Regions from separate parts of the Clostridium sp. CM038 genome, predicted to be linked through region 2. Evidence: a T-box and tRNA genes for the amino acid it is inferred to sense, from the RefSeq annotation. Region 2 holds a T-box; the other holds one or more tRNA genes.
What was found. The T-box of region 2 lies ahead of tyrS (tyrosine--tRNA ligase). A T-box ahead of a tRNA ligase gene usually reads a tRNA of that ligase, here a tRNA-Tyr.
Positions count from the first base shown of each region.

Region 1: it encodes a tRNA-Tyr, which carries the amino acid that the T-box ahead of tyrS (tyrosine--tRNA ligase) is inferred to sense. The anticodon was not compared.

Region 1 is NZ_CM143651.1:212,100-223,850, reverse strand. It holds gene ACWJKS_RS01005 (hypothetical protein) at 1-658, opposite strand, end outside; gene recD2 (SF1B family DNA helicase RecD2) at 704-2,935, opposite strand; gene metK (methionine adenosyltransferase) at 3,142-4,317, opposite strand; SAM riboswitch class I at 4,403-4,505, opposite strand; tRNA gene ACWJKS_RS00990 (tRNA-Tyr) at 4,608-4,692, opposite strand; tRNA gene ACWJKS_RS00985 (tRNA-Thr) at 4,698-4,772, opposite strand; tRNA gene ACWJKS_RS00980 (tRNA-Val) at 4,805-4,880, opposite strand; tRNA gene ACWJKS_RS00975 (tRNA-Tyr) at 4,923-5,007, opposite strand; tRNA gene ACWJKS_RS00970 (tRNA-Thr) at 5,013-5,087, opposite strand; gene yyaC (spore protease YyaC) at 5,445-5,999, shown strand; gene mreB (rod shape-determining protein) at 6,125-7,159, opposite strand; gene spoIIID (sporulation transcriptional regulator SpoIIID) at 7,286-7,540, opposite strand; gene ACWJKS_RS00950 (M23 family metallopeptidase) at 7,660-8,439, opposite strand; gene spoIID (stage II sporulation protein D) at 8,677-9,720, opposite strand; gene ACWJKS_RS00940 (IS256 family transposase) at 10,102-11,319, shown strand; gene murA (UDP-N-acetylglucosamine 1-carboxyvinyltransferase) at 11,675-11,751, opposite strand, start outside.
Region 2 is NZ_CM143651.1:3,303,113-3,314,863, reverse strand. It holds gene ACWJKS_RS15270 (peptide chain release factor 3) at 1-1,386, shown strand, start outside; gene ACWJKS_RS15265 (DUF5670 family protein) at 1,450-1,605, opposite strand; gene ACWJKS_RS15260 (ECF transporter S component) at 1,856-2,398, shown strand; gene ACWJKS_RS15255 (GerAB/ArcD/ProY family transporter) at 2,608-3,687, opposite strand; gene ACWJKS_RS15250 (spore germination protein) at 3,818-5,224, shown strand; gene ACWJKS_RS15245 (Ger(x)C family spore germination protein) at 5,217-6,332, shown strand; gene ACWJKS_RS15240 (AlbA family DNA-binding domain-containing protein) at 6,441-7,586, shown strand; gene ACWJKS_RS15235 (ATP-binding protein) at 7,704-8,114, shown strand; T-box leader at 8,303-8,518, shown strand; gene tyrS (tyrosine--tRNA ligase) at 8,728-9,948, shown strand; gene ACWJKS_RS15225 (metallophosphoesterase) at 10,257-10,946, shown strand; gene ACWJKS_RS15220 (GTP pyrophosphokinase) at 11,000-11,751, shown strand, end outside.

The sequences.
Region 1 (11,751 bases), 1.0 Mb from region 2:
CCGCTATAGTTTTTTCCTCATCTGGTGTAAATATTATTACCTTTCTATTAGATATAATTGACCAATTCAAATATTGATAAACAACCAAAGGTATATCCGTACTAAGATTTATCCTCGTAGTTATGATTCTAGGCTCTATAATCGGAATATTATTGTTTTTTAACGGAAACATTATTGGCGTGCCCTCGCTTAAAACATTCTCTACAGAATAGGCTATAGCTACACTATTTGCTTTACACATTCTTAATAACACTTTTTTTATTTGTTGCTTAGTGTATTTAGGAAAACTTCTAATATCATTATAAATAATCAAATCAAATTTTTCTTGGAGTTTTAACGCATTTTCATGATTGCATATATGTAAATACTCATTCACACTGCCATAATTCGTTTCAGGTGAATATACATATTGACCTAAATTACTAAATTTATTTATGAAGTAAATAATATCAATACTCCTCTGGTTTTCATTAGTTATATACAATATATTTTTCTTTTCATTAACATATTCAATTATAGTTTCTAACAATATATCAGAGGAATTGTAAAACATAGATACAACATCAATTCTTTTTTTGCTGTTTAAAGAACATCTTAAAATTTCTTTGCTAATCTCATCTTTTTCTTTACTAAGGTTTAATTTTGCGTAGAAAAGCATGTAAAATCTCCTTTGCAATTTAATATTTCTTCCAAACAAATCAATCTAATTTTCATCATGGCCCACATTTGCATCTACTATTTGCCTTATTCTCCAGCCCAAAGCGGAGTACCGCTCGAAACTTCTGTTGTTATCTTTCATGAAATTAACAGCTTTTATTGCTCCCACTAAAACAACCATATTCTTTGCTCTAGTTATCCCTGTATAAAGTAAATTTCTGTTCATTAAAAGTGGGGGCCCCATAAACATAGGCATAATTACAACTTCAAACTCACTACCTTGACTTTTATGTATTGTAATAGCATACGCTAAAGCTAGTTCATCTAAATATACACCTTCATATTCTACCCGTTTGTCATCATCAAAAATCACAATAACATTTTCATTATCTTCATCAATATCTTCAACATACCCTACATCACCATTAAAAATGCCCACTCCATCTTCAGCTTTTGCATTAATTTTTTTCCATTTTATAGAGTAATTATTTTTAATTTGCATAACCTTGTCGCCTACCCTAAATATAGTATTCCTATATTCCTTTTCCTTTTTATACTTAGATTTAGGGTTCAATATTTGCTGAAGCTTTCCATTTAGATTTTCTATACCCAATATCCCTTTTCTCATAGGAGAGAGTATTTGAATGTTCTTCATCTTATCCCACTCTTTGTTAAATTTTGGCAATCTGGTATTGATTAAAGCAATTATACTGTCCAAGATTTTCTCCGGCTCATTATTCTCAATAAAATAAAAATCTTTATCCTTTTTATTCAAAATAGGCATCTCGCCATTGTTAATTTTATGAGCATTCACAATAATCATACTTTCTTGTGCTTGCCTAAAAATCTCCTTAAGCTTAACTACTTTAACACATTTACTGTCAATAATATCTCTTAGTACATTACCCGGTCCGACAGATGGCAATTGGTCAACATCACCAACAATTATAAGTCGAGTTCCTACGCTGATAGCTTTTAATAAACTATTCATAAGCATTATGTCTATCATAGATGCTTCATCAATAATTAGCACATCACAATCTAAAGGCGATTCCTCACTTCTAGAGAACTGCGACCCATCATCTCTGCCTACTCCAAGTTCTAATAACCTATGTATGGTTTTGGCTTCGCGACCAGTAGCCTCTGTCATTCTTTTGGCAGCCCTTCCGGTGGGCGCAGCCATATAAACTTTCATTCCTGCTTCTTCAAATACCTCTATAATGCAATTAATTATAGTAGTTTTGCCAGTACCTGGACCTCCCGTTATTATTTCAATACTATTTTCTGCAGCACCACAAATAGCAGTCTTTTGAGACGTTGCGAATTTTATGTTTTTTTCTTCTTCGAAGTCATTAATCTTTTCTTCTATGTCTATTTCTAATTCGTCATACTTTTCTATAGATAAGGTTATAATTTTTTTAGTAATAGCTAATTCACAGTAATAGAACGGCATAGTGAAAACACAGTCTTCTTCATCAATATTTTCGACTTTCAATTTTCCCTGCAATACATTATCATAAACATTTTTTTCAATTTCTTCAGCCGTAACCCCAAGAATATTTTTAGATTCTTTGTATAATTTGTTTAAGGGCATATAAGTATTTCCCATAGCGCAAAATTCATTTACCACATAATTAATTCCACTTTGTATTCTGAAAGGCGACTCTTTGTCAATGCCTAAACTTTGTGCTATCTTATCTGCAATTTTAAATCCTACTCCAGAAATGGTTTCAGTTAACACATAAGGATTATCCTGTACTACCTTTATAGAGTCTCCTCCATATTTTTTATAAATTTTCACACATTGGTTAGGTGTTACTCCATATGTTTGAAGAAATATCATTATATTTTTAACTTCTCGTTGCTTAGAATATGATTCAAAAATTAATTGAATCTTTTTTTGTCCTACACCATCAATCTCTTTTAATTTTTCAATTTCATTATCTAATATATTCATGGTGTTTTCACCAAAGTGCTGTACAATTTTTTTAGCAGTTATTGGTCCAATTCCTTGAATAACTCCTGAAGCTAAATATTTTTCTATACCTTCAAGTGAACTAGGTATTATTTCCTCACATTGTATTATTCTAAATTGCTTGCCAAATTGAGGATGAGTAACCCACTCCCCCGTTAATTTCAGGTTCTGCCCTTCACTTATATATGGCACAATGCCTACCACAGTTATCTGCTTTTTATTATCATTCAAATGAGCAATTATATATCCATTTTCTTCATTATGAAATACTACATCTTCGATTATCCCTTGTATTTCCGGCATAAAATCTCTCCTATTTATAAATTCATATAATAACATTAATAATAATATTATTAGCAATAATATTATTATTAATGTTATTATATCATATGTATTTTACATCTCTTATGTTCAGTATACCCCTATCTTAGGTTTTATCAAAATACTACTTAATAATCACATGCACTAAAAAGGGATAACAATTAATAATTGTTATCCCTTTTTTTATATTATACGTACTTTTTTATTTCATCAACCTTGTTTAGTTTTTCCCATGAAAGATCTAAATCAATTCTTCCAAAATGTCCATAGGCAGCTACTTGTTTATAAACAGGTCTTCTTAGTTCTAATTCTCTTATAATTACAGCTGGCCTTAAATCAAATACTTTTTCAACTATTTGAACTATTTTATCATCGTCAATTTTTCCTGTTCCGAAAGTTTCGACCTCTATAGATACCGGTTTAGCTACACCTATAGCATAAGCTAACTGAATTTCCAATTTATCTGAAACTCCTGCAGCAACTAAATTTTTAGCAACCCATCTTGCAGCATATGCAGCGGATCTATCAACTTTTGTTGCATCCTTTCCTGAGAATGCTCCACCTCCATGTCTTCCATATCCACCATAAGTATCTACTATTATTTTTCTTCCTGTTAAACCAGAGTCTCCTTGCGGTCCTCCAATTACAAATCTGCCTGTAGGATTTATATAATATTTAGTATTTTCATCTAATAATCCACTTGGAACTACAGGTTTTATTACATGCTCTTTTAAATCATTTTCAATTTGATCATGAGTTGCTTCTTCCGCATGTTGAGTTGAAATAACAATAGTATCTATTCTTACTGGCTTATTATCTTCATACTCTACAGTAACTTGAGTCTTTCCGTCCGGTCTTAAGTAATCTAATGTGCCATTTTTTCTTACTTCGCTTAACTTTCTTGCTAATCTGTGAGCCATAGCAATTGGTAGTGGCATGTATTCTGGTGTCTCATTAGTTGCAAATCCAAACATCATGCCTTGATCACCAGCACCTATTGCGTCAACCTTATCAATCTCGCCTGCTTTAGATTCTAATGCCTCATCTACTCCCATAGCTATATCTGTTGATTGTTCATTAATAGACGTAAGTACAGCGCATGTGCTAGCATCAAACCCGTATTTTGCTCTAGTATATCCTATGCCTTCAATGGTATTCCTAACAACCTTAGGAACATCTACATAACAACTAGTTGTTATCTCTCCCATAACTAAAACCATTCCTGTAGTAACCGCTGTTTCACAAGCAACCCTAGCATAAGGATCTTGCTCTAAAATAGCATCAAGTACAGCATCTGAAATTTGGTCACAAATTTTGTCTGGATGTCCTTCTGTAACGGATTCTGATGTAAATAATCTTTTCATTATAATTCTCCCTTCTATTCTCTAAAATTTCCCTATAAAAAAATAAAACCTCTTCCAAATATAAGAAGAGGTGATTTAATCATCTCCCTTATCTTGCAGATTATAACTGCAGGAATTGGCACCATGGTGCATTGCACCGGTTGCCGGGTTTCATAGGGCCTTTTTCCCTCCACCTCTCTTGATAAGAGTTATCAATTATTAAGTTTTAATTATAATACCATATGCATTCTATGGTGTCAACAGAATCTAAACCCTGTAAAAAATAAAAAAAGACATCTATAGATGTCTTTTGGTGGAGGAGGACGGATTCGAACCATCGAAACATTACGTAACAGATTTACAGTCTGCCCCCTTTGGCCACTCGGGAACTCCTCCATATGTGGAGCTGGCAATAGGAATTGAACCTACAACCTGCTGATTACAAGTCAGCTGCTCTACCGTTGAGCCATGCCAGCATGCATTTTATTCTATTTTAAAAAGATTATTATGGTGGGAACAACAGGGTTCGAACCTGTGACCCTCTGCTTGTAAGGCAGATGCTCTCCCAGCTGAGCTATGCTCCCATAATTTATTGTAAGCCATAATTTATTGTAAACCATTATAAATGGTGGAGGAGGACGGATTCGAACCATCGAAACATTACGTAACAGATTTACAGTCTGCCCCCTTTGGCCACTCGGGAACTCCTCCACTTATGGAGCTGGCAATAGGAATTGAACCTACAACCTGCTGATTACAAGTCAGCTGCTCTACCGTTGAGCCATGCCAGCATATTATGTTTTATCATTTTGCCGTTTTACCGTTTTACCGTGTCGACAAGAATTATTATACAACTTTAATTAATTAATTTCAAGTCTATTATCCTTTAATAAACGACTTCTTCTCTCCATAACTATACTATTCGCATATTTGCTTAATATTAAGCATTGATACAACTTACTATTTGCACAAATAATTTATTATATTTTTTATTTGGTTTTCCTTCATATAGTTAATATACTTATATATCATTTTTTAATTAATCATTTTTTTATTCTTTATTATAATAATACACGGGATTTATTCATATAAATTATTCATAGGAAACTAATAATTTTTCCCCAGCGCAATACAAGGAGGTATATTTCTTGAGTAAAGCTAAAACCCATTATAAAGATCCTTTAGCATACTATACACTTTCTAATTTTCTAAAAGACTATATTGACAAAAATACTTTAGTTGTTTGCATAGGTACCGATAGATGTATAGGCGATTGTCTAGGTCCTTTAGTTGGTACACTTTTAAAAAATAGTTCCTTTCCATTACCTGTATATGGCACTATAGATAATCCAATTCATGCCTTAAACATAGATAGTAAATTATCTAAAATAAATGCATTGCACCCAAATTGTACTATAATAGGTGTAGATGCTTGTTTAGGAGACATTTCAAATATTGGAGAACTCCAAGCTAGAAATTATCCAATTCATCCTGGCAAAGGTGTAGGGAAAACCCTTCCTAAGGTAGGCACTCTTTCATTAATAGGTATAGTAGATTCAAGTGATGATAGTGAATTATTTACAAATAGAAACATAAGATTGAGCTTGGTAATGGATATTGCTAATGTTTTAAGCAGATCCCTCTTGCATTCATACTATTTGCACTCCCTTACCAATGAAGAAAATAATTTGAGCCCTGTTTAACATGCTTTAATTAGTTTTAAATAATTATCCACAATTTAAACTTACAAATCTTATATAATATAAAAATAAGCAATACAATTAAACTAATAATTGTATTGCTTATTTTTATAGCTTGCTTATACTTTTTATTCTGTTAAGCATAATTCTCTTCCATTGAATGAATTATCTAACTTATCCATATAATCCAATACTTTACCTGTTCCGAGTGCTACGCATGAAATCGGATCCTCCGCTAGATATACCGGAACTTTAGTAACCTCTTGTATGAGCTTACCTAAGCCTTTTAACAATGCACCTCCACCAGTCATAACTATACCTTTATCAGCTATATCTGCTGAAAGCTCAGGTGGTGTTTTTTCTAATACGGAATGTGCACATCCTGCTATTAAATATACCGCCTCTTTTAAAGCTTCTCTCATTTCTTCTGATGATACTTCTAAATTCTTAGGAAGACCTGTAATTAAATCTCTCCCTCTTATCTCCATGCTTGTCTTTTCTTCTTGTTTATAAGCACAACCTATGTTGATTTTTAAATCCTCTGCAGTCCTCTCACCAATCATTAATTTATGTTTTTTTCTGATATATTTTATAATCTCTTCATCAAACTTATCACCAGCTACTTTAACTGATTCACGTACAACCATGCCTCCTAAAGAAATAACTGCAATATCAGTCGTGCCTCCACCAATGTCAATAACCATATTACCACTTGCTCTAGTAATATCGAGTCCCGCTCCGATTGCCGCTGCTAGTGGTTCTTCTATAAGTTGAACTTTCTTAGCTCCGGCATTTCTACCTGCATCTTCTACCGCTCTTCTTTCTACTTCCGTTGCTTCGCAAGGTACACATATTACAACTTTTGGAGAAGATAACCTTCTTTTCCCACAAGCCTTCTTGATAAAATGATTTAACATTTTTTCAGTTATGTCATAATCCGAAATAACACCGTCCCTCATAGGGCGTATTGCCACAATATTGCCTGGTGTCCTTCCTATCATTTGCCTAGCTTCTTCTCCTACTGCCAATACCTTATTATTATTTCTATCTATGGCAACAACAGAAGGTTCTTTTAATATAACACCTTTTCCTTTGATATATACAAGCACTGTAGATGTACCCAAATCTATTCCCATATCTGTACCCATTCTAAAAAAAAACATTTCAAAACCACTCCTGCTCTTTAGTATATTCAATATTTAAATTACACTAAACTCTATTCTATAAAGCTATAAGAAAACCCTCTTTTAATTTTAAAATTTTTTTATAGTTTTTAGCTTCGAATGTTTTTATCCTTGTGCTTCTTTATATTTCAATTTAGTTGCTCTTCCGCCTCTTATATGCCGCTCAGCTTTATTTATATCCAAAATTGTTTTTGCATCGCTGGCAATTTGAGGATTTATTGTGGGTAATCTTTCCGTCATATCCTTGTGTATAGTACTCTTGCTAACGCCAAACACTTTGGCAGTTCTTCTTATTGTAGATTTTGACTCGATAATGTACTTAGCAACTTCTAGTACTCGATCTTCAATATAGTCTTTCAAGTGTTGCCTCCTTAACCCTTATATATTTATAAATATGCATTATCTTGCTTTTAAATTCCATTCCAATTAGTCATCTTCTAATATATTTTTAAAAAATGGCTAATTGAGATGGTTATTGGTTATTTCTTAGTTTCTGCAGGTTGATATTTCTCATATTTTACATATTTAGCAGGATCAACATTCTTATTACTCTGCAGAACTTCAAAGTGTAAGTGAGATCCATATTCTTCCTTAAATGAATTTAAACTAGTGTTTCCCACTGTACCAATTTGCTGTTTTTTAGTTACTTTATCGCCTTTTTTTACTAATATTTTTTCATCTAGATTAGTACTGTTAGTAATAAATCCATTTTGATGATCTATCTTAACCATCTTACCTTTTTGGCCATTAACGTCAGTACCAACTTCTTTAACTATTCCATCCATAACCGCTACAACTGGCTCCCCTATTTTTGCTTGAATGTCAATACCTAAATTTGTCCTATAGCTTCCATCAGTCTTCCACACTACTGAATCAATATCTTTTGAATATGCCCTTGCGAGTAATCCATTTGCTACGGGATTTTCAAATTTAGCATTAACTGATTTAGATACTGCTGATGCCGCTTTTCCTGTTGTAACCTTTTTGATATCTGGTACCGCTTTAAGCGCTTCAGCCTTAGCTTTCTTTTCTTCTTTTACTTGAAGAGCACCCTCATATTCTTTTTGTTGCGCTTTTATAACATCTCCTGCATTTGCTTGTTGTTTTTGTAATGCTTCTTGCTTGCTTGAAAGCTTCTTATTATTATTTGCTGTTATAGACGCCACTGAAGCTACTATACATAAACAAACAAATAAAATTACATAGAATCCTTCCTTCTTAAAAAAATTTAATGTCTTATTGTTTTCATTCTTATTCATACAAACACCTCCATTTGTATTTTTGTCCATATTTTATTAAAACATACATATTTCCTAAAATTTATTTAAGTTAATCTACATTTTAATAATATTTATATTTTATAGTTTAAAACATATTTTAAATTTTAAATTATTCACCCTTAGTTTTGCTTAAATCATCTTCAAGTTTATTTTTATAAAAAGCAAAGCTGATTATCCATTTTTTATATAGGATAACCAGCTTATGTGTATTTTTTTTCATTTGGATATAACAGTCCCTTGATAATAATGAGTTAATATTTCAATATAGGTTTTCCCATCTTTCGCCATCGCATCCGCACCCCATTGACTCATCCCTACACCATGACCATATCCGCTGCAATCTATTTCTATATTGCTTAAATTAAACTTCATTTCAAAATTCGATGATTTTAAACCGAGCATTGTTCTAAACTTACTGCCTGTCATGGTTATATTCCCTACCTTAATACTCTTAACACTCCCTGCCTCAGTCCTATCAATTACCGTTATTTGTTTCTTAACATTAGTTGAGGTTACCTTAGCATTATTATAGTTTTTATTTATAATTCGACTTAGATCTTTATACTTTAAAATTTTACTACTCTTAAAGCTTCCTGCTCTTTCTTCGCCTGGACTTTCTACACTCCTTAAATAAGGTATGCTATCGCTAAATACCTCTTCGGAATTTTCCGTTTTCCCACTGCTAGTTGCAAAATAATAAGGTTCCATTACTAAGTTGTTGTTATATGTTAAAACTTGTCCTAATGTTCCTTTAACCGCCATTTTAATCTTATTCCAATTTTTTTCACCAGAAGTTCCCCATTCTTTTATACGCTCTTCTTTAGTCCTATAAACTTGACAGTGGACTGTATCGCATAAATCAGCTCCATTACCATTTTTACATGGGGTTCCACCCATTTCTGTGACATGAGCTAAAGCATAAGTCCTAGCCGCCACTGCTTGAGATTTTAAAGCTTCTATTCCAAAATCAGCTGGCATTTCCGCTGCAACAACTCCCGTAACATATTCTTCTAAACTAAGTTCTTTTATATTATTTTCTTTTGACATAAAAACTTTAACTTTAGTGATTTTGGCTAGTGAACCATATTTTATAATATTCTCATTGTCTTCTACCTTAATTGCAGAGTTTTTACCCTTATTTATACTTTTATTATTTCCTACCCCCACTATTAAAACAGAAGTAATAACTATAAATGCAATAAATGCAGTTATTAATAGAAGGATATTTTTTAAATGTACTGTAATAAAAACTCTTCTCATTTTTTTCTCCTCTCGTTATAAAACAACCTTTACCTTATACATATTAAATAACTATAAAAAATATTACTTTTTTCCATTGCCTAAATCCCTGTAAAATAATAGTGCCTACTATTATGCATTTATTAATAGAGATAACGGATAAAAAGATTTAGACCAGTTGTAACCAAAAGGCACCCAAAAATAATATACTAGTCATTGTGCTAGTTTATTATTTTTAGGTGTTTATTATAAAATAATTGGAATATAACACTTATATATTCCAACTATCCAAGTTTAAATTAGGGCCTGTAAATAATTTTGTGTAAACAGAATAAAAAGCACTCTTTCTTGGCAATAATTGAGATAAGCTAATTATCAAAGATTGCAAGGAGGAGTATTTTTATGTCAAACATTTCGAAAGATATTTTAAGGGATTATATCAACGAGCAAAAGTTTACAAGTCCAAATGAGGTTTTAACTGCTATGAAAAGTATGTTTAGAGACGTTCTTCAGGAGACATTAGAAGCAGAAATGGATTCGCAACTTGGATATGATAAATATGATATATCCGAAAAACGAACTCCAAACAGTAGAAATGGTTATTCTAAAAAAACTGTAAAATCTGAGTTGGGAGCAGTAGATCTTAATATACCTCGTGATAGAAATGGTGAATTTGAGCCTAAAATATTGCCTAAGTATCAAAGAAATATAACTGGTATCGAAGATAAAATAATGGCGCTCTATGCAGCTGGAATGACTACAAGGGACATATCAGAGCAAGTGAAAAATCTATATGAGGTTGAGATATCTGCTGAAATGGTTTCGAATATAACAAACAGAATTATGCCTGTAGTTACAGAGTGGCAAAATAGGCCACTTGAAAAAACGTACTCTTTTATTTTTATGGATGCAATTCACTACAAAGTACGTGACGACAAGCATATCATAATCAAGGCAGCCTACGTTGTTTTAGGTGTAAATATGGATGGCGAAAAAGAGGTGCTTGGTATTTGGATAGGAGCAAATGAAAGCAGTAAGTTCTGGCTTTCAGTGCTTAATGACCTTAGAAACAGAGGCCTTAAGAACGTTTTGGTGTTCTGTGTCGATGGCTTAAGTGGCTTCAAGGAAGCAATAGGCGCGGTATATCCTTTTGCAAAGATACAACGATGCATAATTCATCAATTAAGAGCAAGTATGAAATATATACCACATAAAGACAAGGAGGCATTTGCTAAAGATTTGAAAGCCGTTTATGGCTCAGTAAATGAAGATTTTGCACTAGAAAATTCAAATTTTGCTAAAGAAAAATGGGGTAGTAAATATCCAAATGCAATAAAAAGTTGGGAAGATAATTGGGATAATCTCATAACTTTCTTTGTATTTCCAGATTATATTCGTAGAATTATATATACCACAAATGCTATAGAGAGTCTTAACAGTCAATTTAGAAAAGTTACGAAGACAAAGCTTATATTCCCGAACGATGATAGTCTTATGAAGATGCTATATTTGGCAACTGAAAAGGTAAGTAAGAAATGGACTAGAGTATATGCAAATTGGGACCTTGTTATCAGCCAGCTCAATATATTATTTAGTGAGATCCTAAATGAAGGAGCGTAGCTTTGGGACTCCGTCGCCCAAACCCCTAAGGGTTATAGTTAAATTTTCCCGTTAAACAAGCAAAACGGACTACCCAGAGGCAATCCGTTCATGTATGATTCATCAATAACGACTCAAATCACTTTTCAATACTACCCTAACCTAATATTTAGAGAGTATATTAATAACTAGAAATGGAAATAATATACTGAAAAGTAATTACAAAGTAACAACATTTATCAACTATACTAACATTTTTTCATAATTAAATAATTCAATTATTTTGCTTAAAGGAAGAGAATACACAAAATAATTTACACCCTCTTAAATTATAAGTGAACCGCCATATATTTTTATCGCTTATTGAATTTCCCTGTTATTTATGAGAACTCACTCTTTCTATGTCTGCTCCTAGTCCCTTTAATTTCTCCTCAATAGAAACATAGCCTCTAT
Region 2 (11,751 bases):
ATGCAATTTGATTATAATAATTTTTGTATAAATATACTTGATACACCAGGTCACCAAGACTTTAGTGAAGATACTTACAGAACCCTCATGGCAGCGGATAGTGCTGTAATGATTATTGATGGTGCAAAAGGGGTCGAGGAACAAACAAGAAAGCTATTTCATGTTTGTAGCATTAGAGAAATACCTATTTTTACATTTATTAATAAGATGGATAGAGAAACTAGAGATATATTTGAACTTATGGAAGAAATAGAAAATGAATTTGGAATTAGATCTTATCCAATAAATTGGCCTATAGGTTGTGGGGTAGATTTCAAAGGGGTTTATGATCGACGTACAAAGGAAATCATTGTTTTTGATGATGGAAAGCATGGCCAAATAGAAGCTAAAGAGACAAAAATAAGTATTAACGATGAAAAGGCAATCGAACTTATTGGTGAAACATTATATGAAAAGCTTATGGAAGATATGGAGCTTTTAGATGTAGCAGGGGATGAATTTGATTTGGACAAAGTTGCTAAAGGAGAACTTACTCCGGTGTTCTTTGGAAGTGCTTCAACTAATTTTGGGGTTGAGCCTTTTTTAGATAACTTTTTACAATTAACTTCAGCGCCGTTACCAAGAAATTCAAGTATAGGGAAAATTGATGTTTTTAGTAAGGGCTTTTCTGCCTTTGTATTTAAAATTCAGGCTAATATGAATAAAGCTCACCGGGATAGGATGGCGTTTATGAGAATTTGTTCTGGAGAGTTCCAAAAGGGCATGGATGTTTATCATGTACAAGGCGGTAATAAAATAAAATTAGCACAACCTCAACAATTTTTAGCACAAGAGAGAGAAATAGTGGACACGGCTTATGCAGGAGATATTATTGGAGTTTTTGATCCAGGTATATTTAGCATAGGAGACACCATATGTTCTTCTTCAAATAAATTTGAGTTCGAAGGAATACCAACTTTTGCGCCAGAACATTTTGCAAGGGTGAGAACTGTTGATACCATGAAGAGAAAGCAATTTATAAAGGGCGTTACACAAATAGCTCAAGAAGGTGCAATCCAAGTATTTAAGGAACTTCATATAGGGATTGAACAAATCATAGTTGGGGTTGTAGGAGTACTTCAGTTTGAAGTATTAGAGTTCAGACTTAAAAATGAATATAATGTAGATATTAAGATAGAAAGGTTAGCATTTAAACATATAAGATGGATTGAAAAGTGTAATATAGATATAGATAAAGAAAAACTCAACTTGACTAGTGATGCTAGGATAGTTAAAGACCTTAAGGACAGAAACCTATTAGTATTCCAAAATGAGTGGGGTATTAGCTGGGCGACAGAGCATAATAAAGGCTTGATTTTATCAGACATTGGTAAAGATAAGGACTAAATAAAAAATAAAGAAAAATCTCTTGAATTAATTTCAAGAGATTTTTTCACGTTTAGAAGGTTTTTACATGTTTCTTTTTTTGCTAGATAGAACATCAATTACAAATACAATCGCAGCAACTACTAGCAGGATATTAATTAAACTTCCACCTATGCTGAAAAGAACTCCCATTAACCAAAATAACACTACAAATCCACCTAACCAACGTAAAAAGGTCATATTTCCACCTCCACTTATTAAAATTACAATTTAATATAAGATTAAAAACCCATAAGAGTGGCGTTATCTACTAAAGTAGCGTTATCTACTAAAGTGGCTTATATATAGTATTTATTATTTTAGCAAAGTATATGCAATATATTTGTGTAAAGTGTATGCATACATTTGAAAAGATGATAAATGTTGTATATAATGATGTTAGAAAGACGCTTAAGGATATATTAAAGATTTAATTTTAGGGGGGATAAACATGGAAAATAGAATATCACCAATTAAAACTATTGACATAGTACAAATTAGTCTAATGGCGGCGATTACGTTTATAGCTGCTTCGGTTATACATATACCTACTTTTATGGGTGTACTTCATTTAGGAGATAGTATGATTTTTTTATCAGCTATATTATTTGGAAGAAAAAAAGCAGCAATATCCTCTGCTGTTGGTATGTGTTTATTTGATTTATTAAATGGATATACCATGTGGGCACCATTTACACTCATTATTAAAGGTACAATGGGGTATATTGCTGGAACAATTGCCTATAGAAAAAATTATAATGGAAATAAATTTTCAAATAATATCTTTGCTTTTGTAGTAGCAGGGATTTGGATGATTGCGATGTATTATTTAGGGGGAGCTATTATACTAACTTTTATTTCTAAGGAATTTGCACTTAAACAAGCCTTAATTATTTCTTTAAAGGACATACCTACTAATGTTTTTCAAGTAGTAGGAGGTATTGCTTTAGCATTACCTTTAATAACAGCTTTAAAAAGCAAAATTAATAGATAATATAAGATATTTTATGCGCAAAAAAAGTATATATTACGTATAATGTATTGAAGCAAGCTTTAGAACTTCCTATTTTAGTTTTAATTAAGATGCGTTAAGAAAAACATATGCTTGAGCGCTAGCGAATTTATGTTTTTCAGCAGATTAATTAAAAATAAAATTAGTAGTTCCTAGCGAAGTGAATGCATTAATAGTAATATATACTTTTTTTAGTTTCTAGCGCTTTTTTTACTTTTAAAGTAAAATACAGTGAAAATTATTGTTGGTATTAACATAAAGCCTATTACAGAAAAATAGACGTAAAGATTTAAAAATTTATACAATAATACTACTTTTGCGGAAATGAAATAGGAGATTATGAATACAAATAAAGTAATAATATATATCCAATATTTATTAGAGAAGGAAAGCTTTTTTAATAAAATCATGATAGCGGTTAGCTCTAATACATATTTTATAAACCAACCGCCTACCATTTGAAGCATTACATAAAACTCCCCTCCTTCTATAAACCCGAAATAATCAACTAACTGAGTTTGTATGAGTTTAGGATAGTTAATCTCCAAGGCTCTAACTACGCCAAAGGTACTTAAAACGCCTATGTTTGCGAAAATCTCCATTTGTATTACTATTAATATTGCAATAACGCAATGCTTTGTGATTTTTGACTTATTAGTTACCCTAGAAAAAAATGGGATACAAACAGCTATACTACCGTAACATCCAAGGGCCTTTATTATAGATAAAATAAAAGAGGGAGTGACGCCATCCGCCATTATAGGAAGTAGGTGACTAAACTTTTTATATTTAGCTGTAAGAATTGCTAGGTTTATCCCAGCTATCATAGTAAGACAAATAACTAAAATAGTAACTATAGTTATCGCTCTAGTACCCTTCTTTGTAATATAAACGGCGGGTATTATTATAAACAAGAGAAAAAACCAAGGAGGAGTATCTGAAAGCAGATTTAGATGCAAGGCATTTGATTCTACAGAGCAACTCTCTATTAAGCTGACAATTAAAGTTATGATAAATAAAATTAAAAAGATGTCTCCCATGGTTTTACCTAAGGCTTTATGGTATATTTTGTCCATATCATAGCAATTGCCTTTTTTACAAACAAAAATCAAATAAATAAAATAAAATAATAAAATAATAGAAGCAATAGTGACGGAAATCCAGGAATCTCTACCTCCATTTATAATGAATACATTGGGGTAAGTTTTCATTGCTACAATGGAGGTTCCCCAAATTATGAACATTAAATGTTTTGTATTTAGCTTATCCATTTTGTTTTCTTGTCTCCTCCTTGTTTTGATTCTAAATTGCATTGTAATAAAATTTGCAATATAGTTGTATTATTTCCCAATTTGAGAATATTAAACTTAATTATTACAAATAATAAGTTGGGTGATTAAAATGGAAAAAATAAATATAGATTATATTAAAGAAAAATTAAAAAATAGCTACGATATCAAATATAGAGAGATAGAGACTGATATGGGAATAATATTCGGCGTATTTATTGATGATTTATGTGATTCTAAATTTATTAGTGAATATATATTTAACCCTCTAATACAACATAAAATTACAACTGTAGATTTAGAGTATATAAAAAAAGAAGTATTACCAGCTAATAGCATTGGAGATATTAATAGTAATAAGGAGGCTATAGATCACATTTTATCTGGAGACTTGGTGCTTATATTTTCTTTTGCAAATAAATCAATTTATTGTGAGGCCAAGGGATATGTGAGGCGGAGTGTGGGAGAGCCTTCTACAGAAAATGTAATTAAAGGACCAAGGGAAGGATTCACGGAAGCTTTTGTAGATAATGTATCAATGATTAGGCGTAAAATAAAAAATTCAAATTTGAAATTTGAGCCGATAATTTTAGGGAGCAAATCTAATACGGTGGCAGTAATATGCTACATAGAAGGTGTGGCCCCGAAGAAACTTGTTGATTATATAAGGAAAAAGGTGACCAATATAAAATTAGAGTTTATTTTAGACACAAATTACATTGAGGAAGAATTAAAAAATAAGAACACCGCATTTGACACAATTGGAACTACCGAAAAACCAGATGTGGCAGCATCAAAGCTTTTAGAAGGGAAAGTGGCAATAATCGTAGATGGAACCCCCTTTGTAATTACTGCACCGTATTTTTTTGTGGATAATTTTCAAACACCAGATGATTATTATTCTAATAAGTATTTTACTAATCTATCAAGACTTATGAGGGTGTTTAGTTTTTTTTCAGCTACCTTATTGTCAGGGGTATATTTGGCGATTACTACTTTTCACTTTTCGCTTATCCCAGAGGTATTTGCCGTAAAACTCTCAGTCGCTAGAGCAGGAGTACCTTTGCCTACTGTTATAGAACTACTACTAATGACTTTTTTCTTTGAATTACTTAGGGAGGCAGGAATAAGATTGCCACAACTCATAGGCCAGGCAATGAGCATTGTTGGAGCTTTAATTTTAGGCGATGCTGCAGTGGGAGCAGGTTTAGCCTCACAAAGCACTATAGTAATTGTGGCAATTTCATCTATTTCTTCTTTTTTAGTGCCTAAGCTTTATGGCGCTCTATCCATATGGAATATAATTATTATTGTGTTTTCGTCAGTGCTTGGGTTACCAGGATTTTACATTGGATTTTTTATTTTTATCTCACATATGGCGGGACTAGAGAGTTGTGGATATCCATATTTATTCCCTTTAGGTACACTAGAAAGCTTTAAATTTAAGGATATATTATATAGAAAAGATCTTAGCAAGATATCAAATAGTATTTTTGATAGGGATGATTATAATGAATAAGTATAAAAAAACATTAGTAATAATATGCATAATAACGAATTGTTTTACTATGACATCATGTTTTAGTTATAAGGATATTAATAAGGTTTTATTTATTTCTGCATTAGTAATAGATGCAGATAATACCGGTAATCCTATATTATATGCTGAAGCGTTTAAGGGAGTAAGAGGAACATCACCTCAAGGAGCGGATCAAAGAATCTTATTTAAAGCAACAGGAAAAACAATGTTTGAAGCTGTCAGAAATATGAATGCTACTTCTAGTTATAAATTAAACTATACACAGAATAGTGCCATAATATTTACTCAAAAGGCTGCAGAATTCGGTGTTGATAATTTCATAGATTTTATGGATCGTGATCAAGAATTTCTTATAAGACCGTATATTACAGTATATCAAGGAGATCCACAGGAACTTATGAAGCTAAATATGCCTGAAGATAAATACATTGGATCATTTGTAGTGCAACTTATAGAAAATATTGGAGCATCTTCAAGGGCTGTAAAACTAAGTTTAAATGAGTTTTACAATCAAAGAAAAATTGGAGATAAAGTAAATGTAGTACCCATAATAGATATCCCAAAAGATAGTTTAGAGGGGACTTTAGAAGTAAATGGCGGAGCTGTAATTAAAGACGATAAAATGGTTAACGTATTACAAAGAGATGAAGGGTTAGGCTTTAACTTTTTAATGAACACTATTTTAGGTGGTACTTTAGAAACAACTAATCCCTGTGATACTAATAAATTTATTACTTTAGAAATATTAAAAAGTAAAACTAAGACAGAAATCAGTTATGATAATAATATTGTTCATTTGAAAAAGAAAATTAAAGTTAAGGTGGATTTAGCAGAAGCTCAAAAAGAAATTACACTTACAAAAGAAAATATCAGTAAAATTGAGGAGCAGTCAGAAGAAAATATTTTGAAAGCCTGCAATAATCTGTTTGCAAAATATAAGGCATTAAATATGGATATTTTTGATATAACGGAGCAATTTCATGCAAAATATCCAAAGATAAAAAATGATGATATTATTAAAAAAACTGAGCTAAAAGTTGAAGTTGAAGTGAAAATAATGAACACAGGGGTTGTTAAAAACTTCTAATAAAAAGGCGGTGGTATTCCATCGTCTTTTGTTGTAAGGTATAATACTTGGAAACATTGCACTACTATAAGCATAATATATCATTATAGCGCGGTTGGAGTGAAATATATGGATAGCAAAAAAATTAGCATATTGTTAAAGAGGGATGAGGGTACAAAATTAGATTTCAAGCAAAGAATTGATATATTAATAGAAAGTGGGAAAAGAGAATTAGCTAAAGATATATGTGCTATAGCCAACTCCCGTGGAGGAAGAGGATACCTTGTTATTGGAGTAGAGGATAAAACGAAAAAAATCATAGGTATTAAGGTATGTGACTTTAAAGAAGAACAGTTACAACAAATTATAAGTTCAAGATGTGAACCGCCTATTCCAGTATCGCTAGATTTCGTAACATTTCAAAGCAAAAATTTGGCGATTATAACTATATATGATGGTGGTCAAAGGCCCTATCAATTAAGGGAGAATGGTGCATTTTACATTAGGAGAGGTTCCACAACAGATACTATGAGAAAAGAAGAATTAATTTCTTGTTTACAAGAAAATCTAAGTCTCAATATCGAAACTATACCTATTGTAAATAGTGGTATTAGTAGTTTAGATTTTAATATAATTAATAAATACTTTTTAAATAAGGGCATTTTAGTAAATGATAACAGTAGATTAGGATTTATGGACAATGCAGGAATAACTTTTATTGAAAGAGATTATAATAAGAGGGTAGTAACACTAGGGGGATTATTGGTATTTTCTTCAATTAACAGTATCTATTTACCGCATAATATGATAAAGATAGTAAATAAGGTAAACGATAACTTTGATGAGGTTATAATTGTGCAAGGGAATTTATTAGATATGCTAGATAGGACAGAAGAATTTTTTAAAAATATATTTCCAGTAAATTATCCTATTGCTGCAGTGTATGAGGCTGTAAAAAACGCAATACTTTATAGAGATTATACTATATTTTATAAGGAAATTGAAATAGTGGTAAGCTATAACAGTGTAAGCGTATTTAGTCCAGGTAACCTATTATTTTCAACTGAAATTAATACCCATAATTATTTAAAAAGGAATATGTGGATATATGATAAGTTAATAGCATTAGATGATAGAAAAAGATTTATAAAATCAGGAAGAGGATTTGCACGAATGAAAAAAGATTTTTCAAAATATGGTAAGGTAATATTTGTAGATTCAAAAGATGATAATACTTTTAAGGTGATTTTCCCAGGGATTAAGAACTTTATTTAAAACTATAATATTGTGAACATATTACGAATAATATATAATATGTATAAAAATATTGTGTACGAGTAGACCTATTTAATAATTATCTGGTTATATTAGATAAAATAGGAGGCGTTTAACATGATTCATGTATTTTGTGGTAAAAAGGGTTCAGGTAAAACTAAAGCTCTAATTAAATTAGCCAACCAGTCCGTTGATAAAGTTAAAGGAAACATAGTATATATTGATGATGATACTAAAGCTACGTTGCAATTAAGTACAAAAATGAGACTTGTAGCAATAAATGAGTTCAATTTAAAAAGTCATGATGATTTTTATGGATTTTTGTGCGGTATGCTTTCTAGAGATTATGATATTGATACCATCTTTGTTGATGGTGTATTTAATATTATTGATGATAAACTTGAGCATACGGCACAATTGTTTTCTAAAATGGATATTTTAGCTAATAAGTATAACTTGGAATTTTATGTGAATATAGGTTGCGAATGCTTAAATCCACCACAATTTTTAAAGAATTATATCACATAAAGAGATAGAATATTATTTACGTGAATGTAAGGCAGGGTTTTCAGCCCTGCTTTTATTGTATATGGAGAAAATAGTTGAAAATAAACGTAAATAGTATATATAGGGTTTTAATCAGTTATAACGAGCAAATATATCATTTGATATATTATAAATACACATATATAATTAATAACATGAATAATTATATCTAAAAGGCTATGAAAGAAAAAAGTAACTGTAGGAATTATTAAGAGAGCTAGTGGTAGGTGTGAACTAGTTAAGGAATATAGTGAAATACATTCTGGAGCTTTAAGCTGAAATAAGCTTTTAAAAAGTAAGCTGAGACGGGTTGACCTTACGTTATAAGGAATGAGCGGATTGTTAAATCAATTTGGGTGGTACCACGGAATTTTTTCGTCCCTTTCTTAGGAGGCGTTTTTTTTATTTCAAAAAATAACACAGTATTAAATCATTACCTGCGGTGCTCGCAGCTTCGCAGAAGATAAGTATATCGACTTCAAAAGGAGACTTAGGTTTCAACTGAACTTTTCTCTTTGTTATACTTTGGGATGCCATAGTATAGAAGAGGAAGACTTTCATTTTGAAATGTCGTTAAAATAAGGAGGAATAAATTATGGAAAATGTATATGATACGCTTTTAGAGAGAGGGTATATAAAACAACTTACTCACGAGGATGAAATGAAGAAAATATTAGGACAGGAAAAGGTAACATTTTATATAGGATATGACCCAACAGCGGATAGCCTACATATTGGCCATTTTATTACTATGATGTTTATGGCTCATATGCAAAGAGCAGGGCATAGACCCATAGCCTTAGTTGGTGGTGGAACTACAATGATTGGTGATCCATCTGGTAAAACAGATATGAGGAAAATGCTTTCAAAAGAAGAAATTGATCATAATATATCTTGCATAAAATCGCAGCTTTCAAAACTTATAGATTTTAGTGATGGTAAAGCAATCCTTGAAAATAATGCAAACTGGCTTTTAAATTTAAATTACGTAGATTTTATAAGAGATATAGGCGTACATTTCTCAGTAAATAAGATGTTAGCTGCTGAGTGTTTTAAACAGAGACTAGAAAAAGGTTTATCTTTTTTTGAATTTAACTATATGCTTATGCAAGGATATGATTTTTTAATGTTAAATAAAAAATATGGATGTACTATGGAGTTAGGTGGAGATGATCAATGGTCTAACATAATTGCTGGTATAGAGCTAATAAGAAAAAAAGAAAGTAAAGCTTCTTATGGAATGACTTGCACACTACTTACAAATAGCGAAGGGATTAAAATGGGTAAAACTGTAAATGGCGCTCTGTGGCTTGATGCAGATAAAACATCTCCTTATGATTTTTACCAATATTTTAGAAACATTGGAGACTTAGATGTAGAAAAATGCTTATCATTACTTACTTTTGTACCAATGGATGAAGTCAGGCGTCTAAGTGCTTTAAAAGATGAAAAAATCAATGAAGCTAAAAAAGTTTTAGCTTTCGAGGTTACAAAACTTATTCATGGAGAAGAAGAAGCTGTAAAAGCACAGACCGCAGCAGAAGCATTATTTGGTGGTGGAACTAATATGAGTAACGTACCTAAAGTATCTATACCGTGCGACATGAAGAATGCGGGATTGATGGATATATTGGTGTACACTAAAGTGGTGCCATCAAAAGCAGAAGCTAGAAGATTAATTGAGCAGGGCGGATTAACTATTAATGATAAAAGGATTGAAGATAAGAATGCAACACTTTTAGAAGAAAATTTTAAAGATGGTTGTGTACTTATTAAAAAAGGAAAGAAAAAATACTATTCTTTAACTATAGAATAGCAATTTTTTTTAAAGGGCGAAGTTGAAATTAATATTTTAACTTTGCTTTTTTCTTTTAGTGGTAAAAAGATTTTAGTAAAATATCTTTTGAAGCTGGAGAAGGGTTCAAGGCAAGTTGGGGAGAATTTTTTAGTGATAGAAGTTTTAATACAATCAATATAAAGGTATAATAGCATAGAGACGTTAAAAAAATGACTAAGGTTAAACTTTGAGCACTAATGAGTGTAGCAATAGCTAAGGTTATTGCTTATGTAATGGATATAGACAATTAATGGAAAAAAACTAAACGATTAATAAGGAGGTATATTATGGCGTTGTGGGCAATATCTGACCTTCATTTATCTATAAATTCAGATAAACCCATGGATATATTTGGAGATAAATGGAGTAATCATAATGAAAAAATTAAAGAAAATTGGCTTAGCAAAGTTTCAACGGAGGATACTGTACTAATTGCAGGGGATATTTCATGGTCCATGAATATTTCTGATGGTGTGGAAGATTTAGAATGGATTCATAAGCTTCCAGGTAAAAAAATACTTATAAAGGGAAATCACGACTATTGGTGGAGTGGTATCACGAAGCTTAATTCTCTCTACGCGGATATGGATTTTATCCAAAACAACTTTTTTAACTATAAAGATTTTGCTATATGCGGAACACGGGGATGGAATTGCCCAGGAAATACGAGATTTACAACTCATGATGAAAAAATATATAATAGAGAGTTAATAAGGCTTCGAATTTCACTCGATGAGGCAGTGAAAAAGGGTTATAATAAATTTATTGTAATGCTTCATTATCCACCTACTAATGATAAGTTTGAGAAAACTGAACTTATAAGAATAGTAAAAGAATATAATGTATGCAAGGTCATATATGGTCATTTACATGGACCATCTTTAAATAGGCTATATGAAGGAAATATAGAAGGCATAGAATATATAGTTACTTCTTGTGATTATTTAAACTTCGATCCTTTAAAAATATTAGAATAGTATCAAAAGTTAATACAATGTGGATATGAAATTTTATGTAAAGGACTGAGTATATGGCAATAAGAGAGTGGAAAAGATTTTTAATTCCTTATGAACAGGGTGTAGAAGAGTTAAAAGTAAAATTTAAAAGTATAAGAAGAGAATATAGACGAAAAAATGAGTATTCACCTATAGAGTTTGTTACCGGAAGAGTTAAAGAAATATCTAGTATTCTTGAGAAAGCTAATAAATTCGGTATCCCTCTGGATAGAATCGAATATGAAATGGAAGATATTGCAGGCATAAGGATAATGTGTCAGTTTGTAGATGATATTGATAAAGTGGTAAATCTAATTCGTGAAAGACGTGACATGCAGATGGTTTATGAAAAAGACTATGTTGCAAATGTAAAAGGTAGTGGATATAGAAGCTATCATATGATTATAAAGTATCCTGTAAACTTAGCTGATGGTCAAACCGAAATACTAGCAGAATTTCAAATTAGGACCTTGGCAATGAATTTTTGGGCTACAGTAGAGCATTCTCTAAATTATAAATATAAGCATGATATACCAGAGAATATAAGGGCAAAACTTAAAAATGCTGCAGATGCTGCTTTTCAATTAGATGAACAGATGCTAGAAATTAAAGACGAAATTAAAGATGCACAAAAATTGTTTGAGGTAAAATCTAATTTGGTGTCGGATATAATGAATAATATACTTGTGCTTTCGTCGATTGGAAAGTCAACGGATGCAGCTAGGTATAGAGAACAATTAAATAAGCTAATAGAAGAAGGAGAAGTTTATGAGATTAGCAGCTTACT